DNA from 4 places in the Weizmannia sp. FSL W8-1119 genome. Region 4 is predicted to be linked to each of the others. Evidence: a T-box and tRNA genes for the amino acid it is inferred to sense, from the RefSeq annotation. Region 4 holds a T-box; the other regions hold tRNA genes.
The links. The T-box of region 4 lies ahead of serS (serine--tRNA ligase). A T-box ahead of a tRNA ligase gene usually reads a tRNA of that ligase, here a tRNA-Ser.
Positions count from the first base shown of each region.

Region 1 (4,875 bases), 2.3 Mb from region 4:
TGTGGCACTGTATGTACTTGATCCAAGAAGCCAAACCGGAACATCCACCCCTTCTGCCACGACGGCCCGTGCATAAGTCCTGCGTTCTTTATCCGAGAGAAAATAGTTCATCAGTTCTTGGACATTATCCGGAAAATCCATTTCCCCGCCCTTTAAATTTCTTCTGAGCGCCGCAGCTGTCAATTGGTCCGTACCAGGCGCACGGCCAAGGCCGAGATCTATTCTGCCTGGATAGATAGAACCCAGTGTTCCAAACTGCTCAGCCACGACAAGCGGTGCATGATTTGGAAGCATCACCCCGCCAGACCCGACACGGATGGTTTTCGTCCCTGCCGCTATATACCCGACTAAAACAGCCGTTGCAGAGCTGGCTACTCCAACCATATTATGGTGTTCCGCGAGCCAGTATCGTTTGTAGCCCCAATTTTCAACATGCTGTGCCAGGCTCAGGCTATTTTTAAACGAATCTGCCGGTGTCTTTCCAGATAAAACAGGGATCAAATCTAAAACCGAAAATGCAACATCATTTAACTTTTTTTGACTACCCATTGTCCGCTTCCTTTCCTTCTACTCGTGAAGATAGATCTATTGTAAAATAACAGATTCCCAAAACAAAATGATTTGCCTAACCTGTCCGGTGTATCCCATGATTAGAACGTTCGTTTATGACACTGATTTTAAGGGAAAATGCAAAAGAAAAAATCATCTAAAAAGAAGGTTCAACGATGCAAATCAGTATAGATTTATTAAAATTGATCATGGGCTTTCTTGCGCTCATTTTTTGTCTAAAATGTACCGGTGCCAAAAGTATTTCAAACCTTACGCCAATCGACTTCATCTGGAGCATTATGCTGTCTGAAATCGTCGGCAACGGCCTTTATGACCCAAGTGTAAAATGGTACTACATTCTCGCCATGCTTTCTGTTTGGGTCATCATTAAACTCATTTTTGATAGCCTCATTTACCGCTATGACAAACTGGAAAAATTCCTTATCGGGGATAAAACGGTGATTATCGATAAAGGAAAAATTAACAACGTCGTACTAAAAAAAAATAAAATTGATATGAATCAACTGTCAGAGTTATTGAGAAAGCAGGGCGTATTTTCGCTTGATGAAATTGACCAGGCCTATCTTGAAAAAGATGGGACGGTTACGGTGAAAAAAAGAAAAGACAACCCTAGTAAATAGTAGGCTGCCCAGCTCTTGTACTCATTATAAAAGGAAAATCTAAGATAGTATTTCCAAACCTTTCTTATTAGATCAATTCCCTTTTTGTACAAGTTAAAAAACTGTAGATACCCACAAGTGTACGCTTTCAAGCAGCTGCTTAAATGGCCTCGGCTTCAATAATATAATTGCAATAAAAAACGCTTCTCTTTATCTTGAGAAGCGTTCCGTTTGGCATCAGCTTTCAATGTAATACTGTGTTATACCGGTGGTCGGGGTCGAACCGACACTCCCGAAGGAACACGATTTTGAGTCGTGCGCGTCTGCCAATTCCGCCACACCGGCACAATATGATGGAGGCGGCAACCGGAATCGAACCGGTGATAAAGGTTTTGCAGACCTCTGCCTTACCTCTTGGCTATGCCGCCATCAATGGAGCGGAAGACGGGATTCGAACCCGCGACCCCCACCTTGGCAAGGTGATGTTCTACCACTGAACTACTTCCGCATACTGGGCCAGCTGGATTCGAACCAGCGCATGACGGAGTCAAAGTCCGTTGCCTTACCGCTTGGCTATGGCCCAATCAAATATGGGGCGGATGGTGGGAATCGAACCCACGAATGCCGGAGCCACAATCCGGTGCGTTAACCACTTCGCCACAACCGCCATCATAATGGCAGGGGCAGTAGGAATCGAACCCACACTGGAGGTTTTGGAGACCTCTGTTCTACCTTTAAACTATGCCCCTTTAAAAATGGAGGGGGACGGATTCGAACCGCCGAACCCTGAGGGAGCGGATTTACAGTCCGCCGCGTTTAGCCACTTCGCTACCCCTCCATATTGCGTGGTGCCGGCCAGAGGACTTGAACCCCCAACCTACTGATTACAAGTCAGTTGCTCTACCAATTGAGCTAGACCGGCCAATGGTGGCTCGGGACGGAATCGAACCGCCGACACAAGGATTTTCAGTCCTTTGCTCTACCGACTGAGCTACCGAGCCGCGATTATGTAAAATACAGATGGCGGTCCCGACGGGAATCGAACCCGCGATCTCCTGCGTGACAGGCAGGCGTGATAACCGCTACACTACGGGACCTTTATATGTAAATTGCGGGGGCAGGATTTGAACCTGCGACCTTCGGGTTATGAGCCCGACGAGCTACCAGACTGCTCCACCCCGCGATGATAAAATGGTGGAGGATGACGGGATCGAACCGCCGACCCTCTGCTTGTAAGGCAGACGCTCTCCCAGCTGAGCTAATCCTCCAAATATGTAAATGGTGACCCGTACGGGATTCGAACCCGTGTTACCGCCGTGAAAGGGCGGTGTCTTAACCGCTTGACCAACGGGCCATATGGATCATGACGGAGAGCAAGGGATTCGAACCCTTGAGACAGCTTTTAGCCGCCTACACGATTTCCAATCGTGCTCCTTCGGCCTCTCGGACAGCTCTCCATTATGGCTCCGCAGGTAGGATTCGAACCTACGACCGATCGGTTAACAGCCGATTGCTCTACCACTGAGCTACTGCGGAATATCGGGCCCGGCAGCGTCCTACTCTCGCAGGGGGAAACCCCCAACTACCATCGGCGCTGGAAAGCTTAACTTCCGAGTTCGGGATGTGTTCGGGTGTGACCTTTCCGCCATCGCCACCGGACCTCAATGACAAAAATCATTATAACAAACTTTTCATTGCTTATCAACAGGAATTATGTGATTCCCTGAAAACCGGATGGGAGAAAAACTGTAAACGGAGAATAGCTTTGGTTTCTAACTTTGAGAATTGTCCAGCTCCAGCGCCTATCGGCTAGTGAACTTCCCGTCCCCCTTTCCTACGATAAGCGGGCATCGACTCGCCTTTAGGGCTCGTCGTGTTTCCTTTATCTCAGGCGGGGGCCTTGAAGTTCATACGCCGATGACCAAGGCGCTTCCGCTTTTCTATTGTCTAGCTCCGGTGCCTAGCCCCTCGAGGTCGAATAACCTGCCCGTCACGGAGCCAAAAGACGGCTCCATGCCGGTCAGAACATTCGCTTGTCGGGGCTAAACAAGGCACCTTCGCTTTTCTATTGTCCAGTTCCGGGCGCTATCGGCTAGTGAACTTCCCGTCCCCCTTTCCTACGATAAGCGGGCATCGACTCGCCTTTAGGGCTCGTCGTGTTTCCTTTATCTCAGGCGGGGGCCTTGAAGTTCATACGCCGATGAGCGAGCGCCCTTCACTTTTCTATTTGGTTAAGTCCTCGATCGATTAGTATCCGTCAGCTGCACGCGTCGCCGCGCTTCCACCCCGGACCTATCAACCTGATCATCTTTCAGGGATCTTACCAGTTAAACTGTGGGAAATCTCATCTTGAGGGGGGCTTCATGCTTAGATGCTTTCAGCACTTATCCCTTCCGCACATAGCTACCCAGCGATGCCTTTGGCAAGACAACTGGTACACCAGCGGTGCGTCCATCCCGGTCCTCTCGTACTAAGGACAGCTCCTCTCAAATTTCCTGCGCCCGCGACGGATAGGGACCGAACTGTCTCACGACGTTCTGAACCCAGCTCGCGTACCGCTTTAATGGGCGAACAGCCCAACCCTTGGGACCGACTACAGCCCCAGGATGCGATGAGCCGACATCGAGGTGCCAAACCTCCCCGTCGATGTGGACTCTTGGGGGAGATCAGCCTGTTATCCCCAGGGTAGCTTTTATCCGTTGAGCGATGGCCCTTCCATGCGGAACCACCGGATCACTAAGCCCGACTTTCGTCCCTGCCCGACTTGTAAGTCTCGCAGTCAAGCTCCCTTATGCCTTTACACTCTGCGAATGATTTCCAACCATTCTGAGGGAACCTTTGGGCGCCTCCGTTACCTTTTAGGAGGCGACCGCCCCAGTCAAACTGCCTGCCTGACACTGTCTCCCACCCCGGTAAGGGGTGCGGGTTAGAATTTCAATACAGCCAGGGTAGTATCCCACCGATGCCTCCGCCGAAGCTGGCGCTCCGGTTTCCAAGGCTCCTACCTATCCTGTACAAGCTGTACCAAAATTCAATATCAGGCTGCAGTAAAGCTCCATGGGGTCTTTCCGTCCTGTCGCGGGTAACCTGCATCTTCACAGGTACTATAATTTCACCGAGTCTCTCGTTGAGACAGTGCCCAGATCGTTACACCTTTCGTGCGGGTCAGAACTTACCTGACAAGGAATTTCGCTACCTTAGGACCGTTATAGTTACGGCCGCCGTTTACTGGGGCTTCAGTTCAGAGCTTCGCCTTGCGGCTAACCCCTCTCCTTAACCTTCCAGCACCGGGCAGGTGTCAGCCCCTATACTTCGCCTTGCGGCTTCGCAGAGACCTGTGTTTTTGCTAAACAGTCGCCTGGGCCTATTCACTGCGGCTTCCCGGGGCATACACCCCAAAAAGCACCCCTTCTCCCGAAGTTACGGGGTCATTTTGCCGAGTTCCTTAACGAGAGTTCTCTCGCTCACCTTAGGATTCTCTCCTCGCCTACCTGTGTCGGTTTGCGGTACGGGCGCCTTTCACCTCACTAGAGGCTTTTCTTGGCAGTGTGGAATCAGGAACTTCGGTACTTTAATTTCCCTCGCCATCACAGCTCCGCCTTGGCGCGAAGGATTTGCCTCCGCACCGGCCTAACTGCTTGGACGCGATCAACCAGTGTCGCGCTTGCCCTATCCTCCTGCGTCCCCCCATCGTTCAAACGGTGAA
Region 1 covers NZ_JBBOZL010000001.1:2,357,658-2,362,532, forward strand. The annotation lists gene NSQ19_RS11670 (LLM class flavin-dependent oxidoreductase) at 1-549, opposite strand, end outside; gene NSQ19_RS11675 (DUF421 domain-containing protein) at 726-1,190, shown strand; tRNA gene NSQ19_RS11680 (tRNA-Leu) at 1,433-1,514, opposite strand; tRNA gene NSQ19_RS11685 (tRNA-Cys) at 1,524-1,597, opposite strand; tRNA gene NSQ19_RS11690 (tRNA-Gly) at 1,603-1,677, opposite strand; tRNA gene NSQ19_RS11695 (tRNA-Gln) at 1,681-1,752, opposite strand; tRNA gene NSQ19_RS11700 (tRNA-His) at 1,761-1,836, opposite strand; tRNA gene NSQ19_RS11705 (tRNA-Trp) at 1,845-1,918, opposite strand; tRNA gene NSQ19_RS11710 (tRNA-Tyr) at 1,926-2,007, opposite strand; tRNA gene NSQ19_RS11715 (tRNA-Thr) at 2,016-2,091, opposite strand; tRNA gene NSQ19_RS11720 (tRNA-Phe) at 2,095-2,170, opposite strand; tRNA gene NSQ19_RS11725 (tRNA-Asp) at 2,191-2,266, opposite strand; tRNA gene NSQ19_RS11730 (tRNA-Met) at 2,279-2,352, opposite strand; tRNA gene NSQ19_RS11735 (tRNA-Val) at 2,362-2,437, opposite strand; tRNA gene NSQ19_RS11740 (tRNA-Glu) at 2,449-2,523, opposite strand; tRNA gene NSQ19_RS11745 (tRNA-Ser) at 2,537-2,626, opposite strand; tRNA gene NSQ19_RS11750 (tRNA-Asn) at 2,631-2,705, opposite strand; rRNA gene rrf (5S ribosomal RNA) at 2,713-2,828, opposite strand; rRNA gene NSQ19_RS11760 (23S ribosomal RNA) at 3,397-4,875, opposite strand, start outside.
Region 1: it encodes a tRNA-Ser, which carries the amino acid that the T-box ahead of serS (serine--tRNA ligase) is inferred to sense. The anticodon was not compared.

Region 2 (4,875 bases), 2.0 Mb from region 4:
GGAAAGCTGTACTGCCGTTTAAAAGGCTTCGTGCAGTTTTCTCCGCTTCCTGCACGCTCTCTGTTCCGCCGCATCCGTTTACCGTAAGAAAGACGGCATCTTTTTTAAACGTGAAAAGAATCTGCGGCACGCGGAAAATGCCTTGGCCAAATGTTTTCCACTCCTGCTTGGCAACCGTCCCGTCAAACGCAAAACCGCCGAAAAGCACAGGCCCTGTTCCGGTTTCCGCGGTTTCCGGATAAACTTCGCCCGCCCCCTTCAAATTTCGCCATTCGTCTTCCATTTGGGCAAAACCGTCAGAGGCTGTGACCGTACAGGACCAGACGCGGCCAAAACCGACAAATACAGTTTCGCGATTCTTATCCTGCCAAAAAAACCGGCTGCCGTAAAAACGTGCGGCACCCGCTGTAAAAAGGCGGAGCGGATCCGGTGCAGTGCGGCATTTTATAATCCTGCTTGCCAGTTTTAATGCCGGCGCCGTTTTTTCTTTCATTAATATATCCTCATTAGCCAAAAGATCTCCTCCAAACCTCTCTTGCTTTTTGCCGAGCCATCTATCACAGTTTTCGTATGAAAACTTAACATTTTTATGAACATACCTCATCTATTATATAAAATTTGCCGGTTAAATTCAGCAAAACGGCTTAAAATAAGATTCCTGAATCCGTGACGAAAATATAACAAACGCCGTTAATAGGTAGATTTCCCAAGAGTAAGGATATAGTGGTGTCCGACTATTCGATAAATGCACTTTTAGTGATTCAGTATGTAAAAATTTCCCTAGATCACCTGAATGTGGAATGAATTTAATTTGTCTGATATACCAATTATACTAAATTTTATGCGATTTGTTTGCCTTTAAGCGGAAATTTCGTCACGGATTCAGGAGATTGTCAACCAAATACATTGACACATAGGCCTGATTTCCCTAAACTTTAAATGTACTAATTTCGCCATATTTCTATAAGAATAGCATAAAAGGAGAGTAAGAAGATGAATGCGCAATCTTCTCCAGCAATCGGCCCTGACAAAGGCTGGCGGATCTGGTGGCAATTAACACGGCCCCATACCTTAACGGCCGGTTTTGTGCCTGTCATTCTCGGGACAGTACTGGCTTTGGGCATTGCCCGCATCAATCTGCTGCTGTTTGCTGCAATGCTGGTTGCAACCCTGTTAATTCAGGCAGCAACCAATATGTTTAATGAATATTACGATTACAAACGCGGCCTTGATACCGAGCATTCCGTCGGGATCGGCGGGGCAATTGTCAGAAACGGCATCAAACCGAAAACGGTGCTCCACCTCGCCTTTGCTTTTTTCGGTGCAGCCATGCTGATCGGCGTTTACATTTGCTCGCAAAGTTCCTGGTGGATTGCTGTAATCGGCACTGTCTGCATGCTTGTTGCTTATCTTTACACTGCAGGGCCTTTTCCAATTTCATCAACGCCGCTTGGCGAACTGATTTCCGGCTTTTTTATGGGTGTAATTATTATATTAATATCGTTTTTTATCCAGACAAAAACGATCACATGGCCGATTGTATTTATTTCGATTCCGATTATGATTTTAATCGGTGCCATTATGCTGTCGAATAATATCCGCGATCTGGACGGCGATAAAGCAAATGGCAGAAAAACGATCGCCATTCTGCTCGGCCGGAAAGGAGCCATCCTGCTTCTGGCCGCAATGTTTGCCCTTTCCTATCTCTGGATGGCCGGGCTCGTTTTGTTCGGTGTTGTAACCCCGTGGGTACTGCTCGTTTTTGTCAGCACACCGAAGCCGGTCCGGGCCATTAAAGGCTTTATTGGAAAAAGTGAACCGTTGCAAATGTTGCCTGCCATGAAAGCAACCGCACAGACAAACACGATTTTTGGTTTGCTATTATCCATCAGTTTTTTAATTGATCATTTTATTTGAAAAAACGGCGGAGTGTTGCACTCCTCCGTTTTTTTGCGCTTTTCCCGCACCGGGGCCCGGAGCCTCTGGCGGGATGCAAAGAGGTTTGCAGAAGTGAAAAAACACGCAAAAAAAAGCTGCTCCGGCAGTTTTCGGAACAGCTTCGTGACCAGTATGACCCGTACGGGATTCGAACCCGTGTTACCGCCGTGAAAGGGCGGTGTCTTAACCGCTTGACCAACGGGCCAGAAATGGCGGAGAAGGAGGGATTTGAACCCTCGCGCCGCTAATCGCGACCTACACCCTTAGCAGGGGCGCCTCTTCAGCCACTTGAGTACTTCTCCATATGGCTCCGCAGGTAGGATTCGAACCTACGACCGATCGGTTAACAGCCGATTGCTCTACCACTGAGCTACTGCGGAATAGATGGGCCTAAATGGACTTGAACCATCGACCTCACGCTTATCAGGCGTGCGCTCTAACCAGCTGAGCTATAGGCCCAAAGTGGAGCGGGTGATGGGAATCGAACCCACGACAACAGCTTGGAAGGCTGTGGTTTTACCACTAAACTACACCCGCATCAAAGGGCGGATGATGGGAATCGAACCCATGAATGCCGGAGCCACAATCCGGTGCGTTAACCACTTCGCCACAACCGCCATATATTTTTCATTGAAAACCAATGGTGGCTCGGGACGGAATCGAACCGCCGACACAAGGATTTTCAGTCCTTTGCTCTACCGACTGAGCTACCGAGCCAAAATAAGCGGTCCCGACGGGAATCGAACCCGCGATCTCCTGCGTGACAGGCAGGCGTGATAACCGCTACACCACGGGACCAATTGCGGGGGCAGGATTTGAACCTGCGACCTTCGGGTTATGAGCCCGACGAGCTACCAGACTGCTCCACCCCGCGATGATAAATAATGAAATGGCGGAGGAAGAGGGATTCGAACCCCCGCGCGGTGTAACCCGCCTGTCGGTTTTCAAGACCGATCCCTTCAGCCAGACTTGGGTATTCCTCCGTATGATAAGCAAAAAATAAAAAATGGTGGACCTTGTAGGACTCGAACCTACGACCGGACGGTTATGAGCCGTCTGCTCTAACCAGCTGAGCTAAAGGTCCGATATACGAAATATAGCGGCGGAGGGGATCGAACCCCCGACCTCACGGGTATGAACCGTACGCTCTAGCCAGCTGAGCTACGCCGCCGTTATTTGACCTGTTTGGTGGAGCCTAGCGGGATCGAACCGCTGACCTCCTGCGTGCAAAGCAGGCGCTCTCCCAGCTGAGCTAAGGCCCCACTATGATCATCTTCATGGTCGGGAAGACAGGATTTGAACCTGCGACCCCATGGTCCCTAACCATGTGCTCTGCCAAGCTGAGCTACTTCCCGAAAGAGGAATAAGCGCGCCCAAGAGGAGTCGAACCCCTAACCTTTTGATCCGTAGTCAAACGCTCTATCCAATTGAGCTATGGGCGCATTTGTCATGGTACTGATGCCGAGGACCGGAGTCGAACCGGTACGGTAGTCACCTACCGCAGGATTTTAAGTCCTGTGCGTCTGCCAATTCCGCCACCCCGGCGGGATAAAATGGAGCGGAAGACGGGATTCGAACCCGCGACCCCCACCTTGGCAAGGTGATGTTCTACCACTGAACTACTTCCGCATATCGTGCTAAACAGTGCGGGTGAAGGGAGTCGAACCCCCACGCCTTGCGGCGCCAGATCCTAAGTCTGGTGCGTCTGCCAATTCCGCCACACCCGCAGATAAGATAAATGGTGAGCCATGCAGGATTCGAACCTGCGACCCTCTGATTAAAAGTCAGATGCTCTACCAACTGAGCTAATGGCTCATATTCCGATAACGACATTACTTGTCACAAAGAAAATTATACTATATTGGGTTAAATATGTACATATCTATTTTCTTTCAGGATTCCCGCAAGTATGTGCCGGTCACAAGGCAGTATCCCCGGCCTCCCGATAGAAAGCCGGTTGCCCCTGAACCGGGATGGCATAAAAATGGAGGATGACGGGATCGAACCGCCGACCCTCTGCTTGTAAGGCAGACGCTCTCCCAGCTGAGCTAATCCTCCGTATTATGGCCCGGCAACGTCCTACTCTCGCAGGGGGAAACCCCCAACTACCATCGGCGCTGGAAAGCTTAACTTCCGAGTTCGGGATGTGTTCGGGTGTGTCCTTTCCGCCATCATCACCGGACCTGTATAATTTTGGGATGTGTTCCCTGAAAACCGGATGGGAGAAAAAACTGTAAACGGAGAATGCGTTTCTGCTTCTAACTTTGAGAATTGTCCAGCTTCGGTGCCTAGCCCCTCGAGGTCGAATCACCTGCCCGCCACGGAGCCAAAAGACGGCTCCATGCCGGTCAGAACATTCGCTTGTCGAGGCTAAACAAGGCACCTCCGCTTTTCGTGGTTAAGTCCTCGATCGATTAGTATCCGTCAGCTGCACGCGTCGCCGCGCTTCCACCCCGGACCTATCAACCTGATCATCTTTCAGGGATCTTACCAGTTAAACTGTGGGAAATCTCATCTTGAGGGGGGCTTCATGCTTAGATGCTTTCAGCACTTATCCCTTCCGCACATAGCTACCCAGCGATGCCTTTGGCAAGACAACTGGTACACCAGCGGTGCGTCCATCCCGGTCCTCTCGTACTAAGGACAGCTCCTCTCAAATTTCCTGCGCCCGCGACGGATAGGGACCGAACTGTCTCACGACGTTCTGAACCCAGCTCGCGTACCGCTTTAATGGGCGAACAGCCCAACCCTTGGGACCGACTACAGCCCCAGGATGCGATGAGCCGACATCGAGGTGCCAAACCTCCCCGTCGATGTGGACTCTTGGGGGAGATCAGCCTGTTATCCCCAGGGTAGCTTTTATCCGTTGAGCGATGGCCCTTCCATGCGGAACCACCGGATCACTAAGCCCGACTTTCGTCCCTGCCCGACTTGTAA
Region 2 covers NZ_JBBOZL010000001.1:2,114,169-2,119,043, forward strand. The annotation lists gene NSQ19_RS10365 (isochorismate synthase) at 1-493, opposite strand, end outside; gene NSQ19_RS10370 (1,4-dihydroxy-2-naphthoate polyprenyltransferase) at 994-1,917, shown strand; tRNA gene NSQ19_RS10375 (tRNA-Glu) at 2,072-2,143, opposite strand; tRNA gene NSQ19_RS10380 (tRNA-Ser) at 2,149-2,240, opposite strand; tRNA gene NSQ19_RS10385 (tRNA-Asn) at 2,244-2,318, opposite strand; tRNA gene NSQ19_RS10390 (tRNA-Ile) at 2,324-2,397, opposite strand; tRNA gene NSQ19_RS10395 (tRNA-Gly) at 2,402-2,475, opposite strand; tRNA gene NSQ19_RS10400 (tRNA-His) at 2,483-2,555, opposite strand; tRNA gene NSQ19_RS10405 (tRNA-Phe) at 2,580-2,655, opposite strand; tRNA gene NSQ19_RS10410 (tRNA-Asp) at 2,664-2,736, opposite strand; tRNA gene NSQ19_RS10415 (tRNA-Met) at 2,739-2,812, opposite strand; tRNA gene NSQ19_RS10420 (tRNA-Ser) at 2,829-2,921, opposite strand; tRNA gene NSQ19_RS10425 (tRNA-Ile) at 2,946-3,022, opposite strand; tRNA gene NSQ19_RS10430 (tRNA-Met) at 3,036-3,109, opposite strand; tRNA gene NSQ19_RS10435 (tRNA-Ala) at 3,125-3,200, opposite strand; tRNA gene NSQ19_RS10440 (tRNA-Pro) at 3,217-3,293, opposite strand; tRNA gene NSQ19_RS10445 (tRNA-Arg) at 3,307-3,380, opposite strand; tRNA gene NSQ19_RS10450 (tRNA-Leu) at 3,398-3,483, opposite strand; tRNA gene NSQ19_RS10455 (tRNA-Gly) at 3,493-3,567, opposite strand; tRNA gene NSQ19_RS10460 (tRNA-Leu) at 3,584-3,665, opposite strand; tRNA gene NSQ19_RS10465 (tRNA-Lys) at 3,678-3,753, opposite strand; tRNA gene NSQ19_RS10470 (tRNA-Val) at 3,924-3,996, opposite strand; rRNA gene rrf (5S ribosomal RNA) at 4,005-4,120, opposite strand; rRNA gene NSQ19_RS10480 (23S ribosomal RNA) at 4,333-4,875, opposite strand, start outside.
Region 2: it encodes a tRNA-Ser, which carries the amino acid that the T-box ahead of serS (serine--tRNA ligase) is inferred to sense. The anticodon was not compared.

Region 3 (4,875 bases), 2.8 Mb from region 4:
CGTTCGTCCTGAGCCAGGATCAAACTCTCAGTAAAGATGTTTGATAAAAGCTCAAAAAGAATTTGACGTTTCGTTTGGTCCAGTTTTCAAGGAACAATTTCAAGCAGCAACTTATTAAGTATAGCATGATAACAAGTCACTGTCAACATAAAATTTGGAGCGGGTGATGGGAATCGAACCCACGACAACAGCTTGGAAGGCTGTGGTTTTACCACTAAACTACACCCGCATGCAAATCGGGAAAACAGGATTCGAACCTGCGACCCCATGGTCCCAAACCATGTGCTCTACCAAGCTGAGCTATTTCCCGCTTTTCCCTGGCCCAAAAAACTATAAAACCAATGCCTGTTTTTATAAAGTTTTCAACTGCTCGATAAGCTTTTAAGCTTTTTATGCAGATGGAAACCGATCTTTTTTCGCATGAAAAATAGCGCGCCCAAGAGGAGTCGAACCCCTAACCTTTTGATCCGTAGTCAAACGCTCTATCCAATTGAGCTATGGGCGCGTAAATGCGGCCGAGAGGACTTGAACCTCCACGGGATTTAACTCCCACTAGGCCCTCAACCTAGCGCGTCTGCCATTCCGCCACGACCGCGTTATTAACTTGACACCTTTACATTATATCAAAGGGTTTTGTGGATGTCAATCATTTTTTATGGAGCGGAAGACGGGATTCGAACCCGCGACCCCCACCTTGGCAAGGTGATGTTCTACCACTGAACTACTTCCGCATATCATACTAAACAGTGCGGGTGAAGGGAGTCGAACCCCCACGCCGTGCGGCGCCAGATCCTAAGTCTGGTGCGTCTGCCAATTCCGCCACACCCGCGGATAAATGGTGAGCCATGCAGGATTCGAACCTGCGACCCTCTGATTAAAAGTCAGATGCTCTACCAACTGAGCTAATGGCTCAAAAATGGCTGGGCCAGCTGGATTCGAACCAGCGCATGACGGAGTCAAAGTCCGTTGCCTTACCGCTTGGCTATGGCCCAATGGCGGTTCCGACGGGAATCGAACCCGCGATCTCCTGCGTGACAGGCAGGCGTGATAACCGCTACACTACGGAACCACTGATGATATGATAAGTTTTAAATGACCCGTACGGGATTCGAACCCGTGTTACCGCCGTGAAAGGGCGGTGTCTTAACCGCTTGACCAACGGGCCGCGATTACTGCTTTGTATGTATGGCGGAGAAGGAGGGATTTGAACCCTCGCGCCGCTTACGCGACCTACGCCCTTAGCAGGGGCGCCTCTTCAGCCACTTGAGTACTTCCCCAAAATGGCTCCGCAGGTAGGATTCGAACCTACGACCGATCGGTTAACAGCCGATTGCTCTACCACTGAGCTACTGCGGAATAACAAGCAACATCTTGTCGACTCTTAACATTATAATGACGGGACACGAAGGTGTCAACCCTGTTTTGAAATTTATTTTTAAAGCTTGTTTCGAAGATGCTCCATGCCCATTATTTCCGGCCCGGTTCAGCATACATTTTGTGCAGCACCAGTTTGCCGCCGCATCTTCCGCAAACGTACCGGTTGGTGTTGACCTTTCTTTGCCTTCTGTATAGGATGCCGCATTCCCTGCAGACATATTCGTAACGCGGGGACGGGCGGCGGGACGGGCGGGAAGCTGCTTTACTCGGCAGGACGGTACAATAGCGGGGCGCGTCCGTTTCCTTTAACAATTGTTTGAAATCCGCATCCCGGTGCCGGTATCCTTTCCCTTCCAGATGAAGATGGTAATGGCAAAGTTCATGTTTGATAATGCCGATCAGTTCTTTTTCCCCGAGTTCTTCTAAATATTTTTTATTGATTTCGATATTGTGGCTTTTTAACAAATATCTTCCCCCGGTGGTCCGCAGCCGGGGATTAAATGAGGCTGCATGCCGGAAAGGTTTGTGAAAATACTCCATCGATATTTTTTCCACAAGGCCTTGCAGTTCCTTGTTATCCATGGCCGTAAGCCCCCTTACTCATAATGAAAATAGATGCCGCGGGCACCCGCGCTTTTCTTTTCACATGACAAGTTATTATAGCATATACTTTAGTAAAAAGTGCGGGGGATTGGTTTTGTTTCAGCATTCAGGAACAAGGGGGCGTTTGTGTGCCGGTATGGTTTCAAAACCAAATACGGAGAGCTTTTTGCGAGAAAAGGCGCAGTGAAATTAAACTGCTAAATGAATGCTGGTTTTTTTACAATGAAAAGAAGATGCGCGCATGACCGGCGCATCTTCTTTTCGCTTTTAAGCGTTCGGAAGCATGGTGAGCGATAATCTTCCTTTTTGGACGTCCACTTTCTCCACCCACACGGTGACAATATCGCCGACCGAGACGATATCAAGCGGATGTTTAACAAAACCTTTACTTAATTTCGAAATATGGACAAGCCCGTCTTCTTTCACGCCGACATCGACAAACGCCCCGAAATCGACGACATTCCGGACGGTTCCTTGCATCTCCATCCCCGGTTTCAGATCTTCCAGTTTCATAATATCCTTTTTCAAAAGCGGTTTCGGCAGTTCGTCGCGCGGGTCGCGGCCCGGTTTTTTCAAGGCTTCAAAAATATCTTGCAAGGTCAGTTCGCCGATGCCGAGTGTCTTCGCCATTTCCGGGACAGACAGCGCTTCAAGCGATTGGATCAGCTTTTCTGTCCCGATATCCGCTGTCGTCATGCCCAGTTCATTCAGCAAAGCTCTTGCCGCATCATAACTTTCCGGGTGGATCGGTGTTTTGTCAAGCGGTTCTTCCCCGTCCGGTATGCGGAGAAAGCCAATACTTTGTTCGTATGTTTTTGCGCCGAGGCGGGGAATCTTTTTCAGTTCGGCCCGGTTTTTGAATTTGCCGTTCTCGTCGCGGAATTTTACAATATTGCCCGCTACAGTGCTGCTGAGCCCGGACACATATTGCAAAAGAGACGGGGATGCGGTATTGACATCGACCCCGACCTGGTTGACGGCCGTTTCAACGACGAAAGTGAGCGATTCATTCAGTTTCTTTTGCGAAACGTCATGCTGGTACTGCCCGACACCGACCGATTTCGGATCGATTTTCACAAGCTCTGCCAGCGGATCCTGGAGCCTGCGGGCGATGGAGACAGCGCTCCGTTCTTCGACATGCAAATCGGGAAATTCTTTGCGTGCAAGGTCGGACGCGGAGTAGACGCTTGCCCCCGCTTCATTGACGATCACATAGGAAACATCTTCTTCTATTTCTTTTAAAATACCGGCAATCCATTGCTCCGTTTCCTGTGAGGCTGTGCCGTTTCCGATCGCGATGACCTCCACCTTAAAATCCCGGATGATGCTTTTTACAATCGCTTTGGCTTCTTCTGTTTTCGGTTTTGGCGGATGCGGGTAAATCACGCCGATTTTCAGCACTTTGCCCGTTTCATCCACGACTGCGAGTTTGCAGCCGGTCCGGTACGCAGGGTCAACCCCGAGCACCGTTTTTCCTTTTAAAGGCGGCTGGAGAAGCAGGTTCCTTAAATTTTCGGCAAAAATATGGATCGCCCGGTCTTCCGCTTTTTCGGACAGTTCGTTGCGGATTTCCCTTTCAATGGCGGGCTCAATCAGCCGTTTGTAGCCGTCTTCCACCGCTTCCTTGACGATTCGAGCTGTAATGGAGGCTTCATTCCGGATCACTTGCCGGTTCAAATACGCCAAAATCCGCTCGGTGTCCGCCTCAACGGATACGCGCAGAATGTTTTCTTTTTCGCCGCGGTTAAGGGCAAGCACGCGGTGTGGAACGATTTTGCGGACCGGTTCTTCGTAGGCGTAATACATTTCGTAAACCTTTTTCTCATCTTTTTCCGCATCTTTGACAGTGCTTGCCATCACACCTGTTTTAAACGTTTGGCCGCGGATCCAGCCGCGGTATTTTGGCTCATCCGAAACCATTTCGGCGATAATATCTTTTGCGCCCTGCAATGCTTCTTCGGCAGATGCCACCTGCTTTTCCGCTGATACATACGATGCCAGTTCAGCATCCAGATCGCCTTCAACCGGAAACGAAAGCATCCAGCTGGCCAGCGGTTCCAGCCCTTTTTCCTTTGCAATCGTGGCCCTTGTCCGGCGTTTTTGCTTATACGGGCGGTAAAGGTCTTCCACCAGCTGAAGCTTTTCTGCCTGTAAAATTTTCCCTTTTAGCTCTTCTGTTAATTTCCCCTGCTCATCGATCAGGCGGATGACTTCCTCTTTCCGCTGCTCAAGATTTTGCAAATAGTTCCACCGCTCCATAATGTCCCGGATCTGCACTTCATCAAGCGCACCGGTCATTTCTTTCCGGTAACGGGCAATAAAAGGAACGGTATTGCCGTCTTCCAGCAAACCGATGACATTCCGGATGCTCTTTTCCGGGAACTGTAATTCTTTTCCCAGCCGGCTGATCAGCCTTTCCTGTTTTTCTTCCAAATTGAACACCACACTTCTGATTACTGGTTCCGAAAATCTACATAAAGCTATATAATAATACAGATTATCCAGATTTCCGAATGATTCGCTCCTGAAAACAGGTCTTAGTTGAGCCAGTGAAACAGCTGTACACACAATTGCTTTATGCCATCATCGTTTCTTCCCACAACCGTAATTTTGAAATACAGATAGGCCCTCACCACCCCAGAGTAAAATGTAACCAGTGGTGACATTTGTAATAGGAGAAGGCTTTTCTGTTATTTTACCATGCTTTCCGGGTTGAAAAAAACGCAAAATAAAAAAGCTTGCCTTTACTGCAAGCTCCCAATAATAAATGTAGCATCGTCATCCATGGTCTGTTGTTCTTTTAACTGGTCGGCAATCCGTTCGATGGATTCACATTTCTTCAAATAGGATTGGACATTCCGCTCTTTCACGCCGTCTGAATGGATGATAAACCTG
Region 3 covers NZ_JBBOZL010000001.1:2,922,145-2,927,019, forward strand. The annotation lists rRNA gene NSQ19_RS14215 (16S ribosomal RNA) at 1-35, opposite strand, end outside; tRNA gene NSQ19_RS14220 (tRNA-Gly) at 156-229, opposite strand; tRNA gene NSQ19_RS14225 (tRNA-Pro) at 237-310, opposite strand; tRNA gene NSQ19_RS14230 (tRNA-Arg) at 432-505, opposite strand; tRNA gene NSQ19_RS14235 (tRNA-Leu) at 511-595, opposite strand; tRNA gene NSQ19_RS14240 (tRNA-Gly) at 657-731, opposite strand; tRNA gene NSQ19_RS14245 (tRNA-Leu) at 748-829, opposite strand; tRNA gene NSQ19_RS14250 (tRNA-Lys) at 837-912, opposite strand; tRNA gene NSQ19_RS14255 (tRNA-Gln) at 918-992, opposite strand; tRNA gene NSQ19_RS14260 (tRNA-Asp) at 994-1,069, opposite strand; tRNA gene NSQ19_RS14265 (tRNA-Glu) at 1,094-1,165, opposite strand; tRNA gene NSQ19_RS14270 (tRNA-Ser) at 1,187-1,277, opposite strand; tRNA gene NSQ19_RS14275 (tRNA-Asn) at 1,282-1,356, opposite strand; gene NSQ19_RS14280 (SprT family protein) at 1,468-1,959, opposite strand; gene cmpA (cortex morphogenetic protein CmpA) at 2,109-2,225, shown strand; gene NSQ19_RS14290 (Tex family protein) at 2,248-4,425, opposite strand; gene NSQ19_RS14295 (PP2C family serine/threonine-protein phosphatase) at 4,725-4,875, opposite strand, start outside.
Region 3: it encodes a tRNA-Ser, which carries the amino acid that the T-box ahead of serS (serine--tRNA ligase) is inferred to sense. The anticodon was not compared.

Region 4 (4,875 bases):
CGGAAAACATGTTTCAAATCCCCGGCTTTTCATGTAAAAAAGCCGGGGATTTTTTTATGATTCTGGTTTGATGATATCGATACGCATGTACGGGCGGAGCACTTCGGGAACCACCACGCTGCCGTCAGCCTGCTGGTAATTTTCAAGGATGGCTGCGACGGTACGCCCGATGGCAAGCCCGGATCCGTTCAGTGTATGGACATGTTCCGGTTTTGCATTGGGTTCCCTGCGGAAGCGGATGTTCGCACGCCTTGCCTGGAAAGCTTCAAAGTTGCTGCACGAAGAGATCTCGCGGTATACGTGCTGGCTTGGCATCCACACTTCAATATCATATTTTTTCGCTGCCGTAAACCCGAGGTCCGCCGTGCACATGCTCATCACATGATAAGGCAGGCCCAAAAGCTGCAGCACTCTTTCCGCATGGCCCGTCAGTTTTTCAAGCTCCTCATAGGAATCTTCCGGTTTGACAAATTTTACAAGTTCCACTTTGTTAAACTGGTGCTGGCGGATCAGCCCGCGTGTATCGCGCCCGGCAGAACCCGCTTCCGAACGGAAACAGGCGCTGAATGCCACATAATTGATCGGCAGGTCGCCGCCGTTTAAAATTTCATCACGGTGATAATTTGTCACCGGCACTTCGGCAGTCGGGATCAGAAAATAGTCTTTTTCATTGACAAGAAAAGCATCTTCTTCAAATTTCGGCAGCTGCCCCGTTCCTGTCATGCTGGCCCGGTTCACCATATACGGCGGCAATACCTCTTCATAACCGTGTTCTTCGACATGCAGATCAAGCATAAAATTATAAAGCGCACGTTCAAGGCGGGCGCCAAGCCCTTTGTAAAAGACGAACCGGCTTCCGGTCACTTTGGCTGCCCTTTCAAAGTCAAGGATGCCAAGGTCAGTGGCAATATCCCAGTGCGGTTTCGGTTCAAATCCAAATGCCGGCACTTCACCCCATTTCCGGATTTCGACATTGTCCTCTTCGCTGTCTCCCACCGGCACGCTTTCATGCGGAATGTTCGGGATAGAAAGCATCAGCATTTCAAGTTCGGCTTCGACTTGTTTCAACTCGGCATCCAGCGCTTTAATTTTCTCGCCGACGCCGCGCATTTCCTCGATCAGCTTTGTTGCATCTTTCTTTTCGCGTTTCAGTGCCGCAACTTGCTGCGTGACTTCATTCCGCCTGTTTTTCAACGCTTCGCTTTCCATGATCAGTTCGCGCCGCCTTTGGTCCAGCCCGCTGAACTTTTCAAAATCGGTCAAATCTTCTCCGCGGTGCTGCATCCGTTCTTTGACTTCATCAAAATGCGCACGCAAAAATTTGATGTCCAACATGCTATCCTTCTCCTTTTATCGAAATTCAAATAAAAAACTCCCGCCCCGAAAACAGGGACGAGAGTGAACCCGCGTTGCCACCCAAATTGAAAACAAGAGTTTTCCGCTTTGTAAGGATAACGGGTTTTTTCCCGTGGATGCCTACTCGCCCGGCTTTCAGCAACCCGCTCAAGGATGGATTCACAGAAGCTTTCCGCCGGTTTCCACCGCCCACCGGCTCTCTTTAGGAAAAGCGTTCTCCTACTGGTTCCTGTCATTGCTTTTTCAGTCTTCACGTACACCTTAATGTACTACAATTTTATCCGTTTTGCAACAGATTATACCGGAATCCAGCTCTGAAGAGTAAATTCATCAATTTTTAGATGTTTTATGATAAAATGACTTATCCACATTTAGAAAATTTTTCCATCTATTTTTTCTGCTTTCAAAGTCAAAAAGAGCCGAATTTGCAAATTTCTTTTTTAAAATTGTGGATAACTTCAAAAAACCTTTTTTTACATCACATCCTTTGCTATAATATAACCATTAAGTAAACCTTACTTGTATTGGCTTACTTAAATGGGTGAAATCCTCGTCTGTTAAAATACGTGTCCGAAACGATTCCAACAGATTTGAGGATTTTTCTTTTGCCGTTTTTTTGAGTGCTTTTAAGATTGACGAACCTTTTTCAAACAGCTGTCTAATAATATCTGTTATTTGAACTAATAAATAATGATTTTTCATGGCTGTGTAGTTTTGGCTATTGGCATGTTCTATATTGTAACGATTATTTTTTTGTTCGTTAAATCCTTGATTTTCAATCTTCCAGCGGCTTCTTCCTGCAGCGATGAGTCGTTCCACGTTCTTTTTCGTGATTTTAATATCCGTTATAAATACATACTCTTTCGATTTCCCATCCTCTGTTTTCATTGTGGCCTCCATCAGATTGACCGTTCTGTCTTTGTAGGCAATATCATTCACCCAAACTAATGAATTCTGATCCTTACTTTGTTCCAGCTCTTTTATTGCCTTAAACTCCGTCGAGATACTTTTAATTCTCCCTTCCTTAAATCTGCATATATATTTCCATTTGTGCGCCCTGCACAGATTAAATACCGTTTCACATGCATAGAGACTATCTCCCAAGATACAAATCGGTAGTCTTTTAAATATTTTTTTTATTTTCTTTGCCAGCCTGTCGAAGGCTTTTAATTCACAATCTTGCTTAGAAACATTTTCTGATTCATTTTCGATAAATTCGGAGGCAATACTGAAGACCATATCCCCCACGACAAGCTTGGCTTCAAGTACATGGTGCATATAAAGTACGTTCGTTTCTCCTGTTTCTTTATTTGTATATGCCCGTCTCAGGCAGTGTTTACAATGTTTCTCATGAAAGGTGTGTAATCCAGTTCCATCAATGATGACACCCCAGTACTTTCCTTCAATTCGATAAGACTCGAGAGACCTTTTTTTCAATAATTCTTTAATCATATACGTTCTAATTTTTTCTAATTCATTTACATCTAAGCCAGATAAAAAGTCGTTAATTGTATCATAATGTGGAAGTTCTTCAAGAGAATCTAAGCCTAACACCTTCCCTACATTTTTAATACATTCTTCTTTATTAAAACTCTCACTCATGTTTCTCATGGATTTTAGGCCGGTCATATTTTTCAACATCATCGTAAATAAAAGGACCTCTGGACCATAAGTGATATAGCTTTGATGTCGGTGGTCTGCTACCTTTTTTAGGTTATTCATCAGGTCTTTGAAAAAATGCTTCTGAATTTTAAGGAACTCGAAAAAATAATTTGCTTCTTTTTCACGATTTCTTTTTTCTTTTCTAGTAACCAAAATAAAAACCCCCTCAAAACAGCCAAGTTTAATTAGGGCTTGCTGAACGAATCAAATTTTAGCTTGTATTCGACTTGTCACTAAGCCATGCCAAAATATTCGTCCAGCAAGCTCTAATTATTTAAATTATTACATATTTAGCCGCATTTTTGGGGGGGAATAGTTAAATTATCACGAAAAATTTTTACTCCTCAGAGCTGACCGGAATCCTTGCCATACTCAAAAAATATTCGGTCATCCGCAGGTCATCCGTTAACTCCGGATGGAAGGAGCAGCCGAGCAGATTTCCCTGGCGGACCGCAACAATCCGCCCGCGGCACTCGGCCAGCACTTCAACATGATCGGAAACGGAAACGATATGGGGCGCGCGAATAAAGACAGCCGGGAAATCTTCCGCGATGCCGTTAACACGGATTGTTTCTTCAAAACTTTCCCGCTGGCGGCCGAAAGAATTGCGCGCCACCGTAATATCCATTGCGCCGATATGCGCATCTTCCTGGCCTTCAATACGCTTTGCAAGCAGGATCAGCCCTGCGCATGTGCCAAAGACCGGCTTACTTTCGGCAAACTGTTTCAGTTCCGCCATAAAACCGTAGCGGTCAATGAGCCGCCGCATTGCCGTGCTTTCCCCGCCCGGCAGGATGAGCCCGCCGATTTCGTCCAACTGCTCTTTTTTCTTAACGACAACACCTTCCGCCCCGCAGGCTTCCACTGCACGGATATGTTCCTCCACAGCCCCCTGGAGGCCAAGTACGCCAATTTTTTTCATGCTGATTCTCCTTACCAGCCGCGCTCCTGCATTCTTGCTTCAGCCGGCAATGTTGAAATTTCTAAGCCTTTCATTGCTGTTCCAAGGTCTTTCGACAATTCGGCAATCAGTTTGTAATCTTGGTAGTGGGTCGTTGCTTCGACAATCGCTTTCGCAAATTTCGCCGGGTTTTCCGATTTGAAAATCCCCGATCCGACGAAAACGCCGTCCGCACCGAGCTGCATCATCAAAGCCGCATCCGCCGGCGTTGCAACACCGCCAGCAGCAAAGTTTACAACCGGCAGCCGGCCTTCTTTTTTAATTTGCAGCAGCACCTCGTACGGGGCACCGAGCTGTTTGGCTTCCGTCATCAGTTCATCTTCGTTCATGTTGACCACTTTCCGCACCTGCGCATTCACTTTCCGCATATGCCTGACCGCTTCAACGATATTCCCGGTTCCCGGCTCGCCTTTTGTCCTGAGCATCGAGGCGCCTTCCCCGATCCTTCGTGCCGCTTCCCCCAAATCGCGGCAGCCACACACAAACGGCACCGTGAATTCTTTTTTATTGATGTGGAACTCATCATCGGCCGGCGTTAAAACTTCGCTTTCGTCAATATAATCGACGCCCATCGCTTCGAGCACCCGCGCTTCAACAATATGGCCGATCCTTGCTTTTGCCATTACCGGAATGCTGACGGCGTTCATTACTTCTTCCACAATGGAAGGGTCCGCCATACGGGCAACCCCTCCGGCTTTCCGGATATCGGAAGGAACGCGTTCCAATGCCATGACGGCAACAGCGCCTGCTTCTTCAGCAAGTTTTGCCTGCTCGGCATTGACCACATCCATGATCACACCGCCTTTCTGCATTTCCGCCATCCCGCGTTTCACTATATCTGTTCCTGTTTTCATCTTTTGTACGCCCCTTTATAAAATTAAAAATTCTTATTATAT
Region 4 covers NZ_JBBOZL010000001.1:83,408-88,282, reverse strand. The annotation lists gene serS (serine--tRNA ligase) at 55-1,335, opposite strand; T-box leader at 1,386-1,601, opposite strand; gene NSQ19_RS00425 (transposase family protein) at 1,861-3,171, opposite strand; gene pdxT (pyridoxal 5'-phosphate synthase glutaminase subunit PdxT) at 3,356-3,940, opposite strand; gene pdxS (pyridoxal 5'-phosphate synthase lyase subunit PdxS) at 3,952-4,833, opposite strand.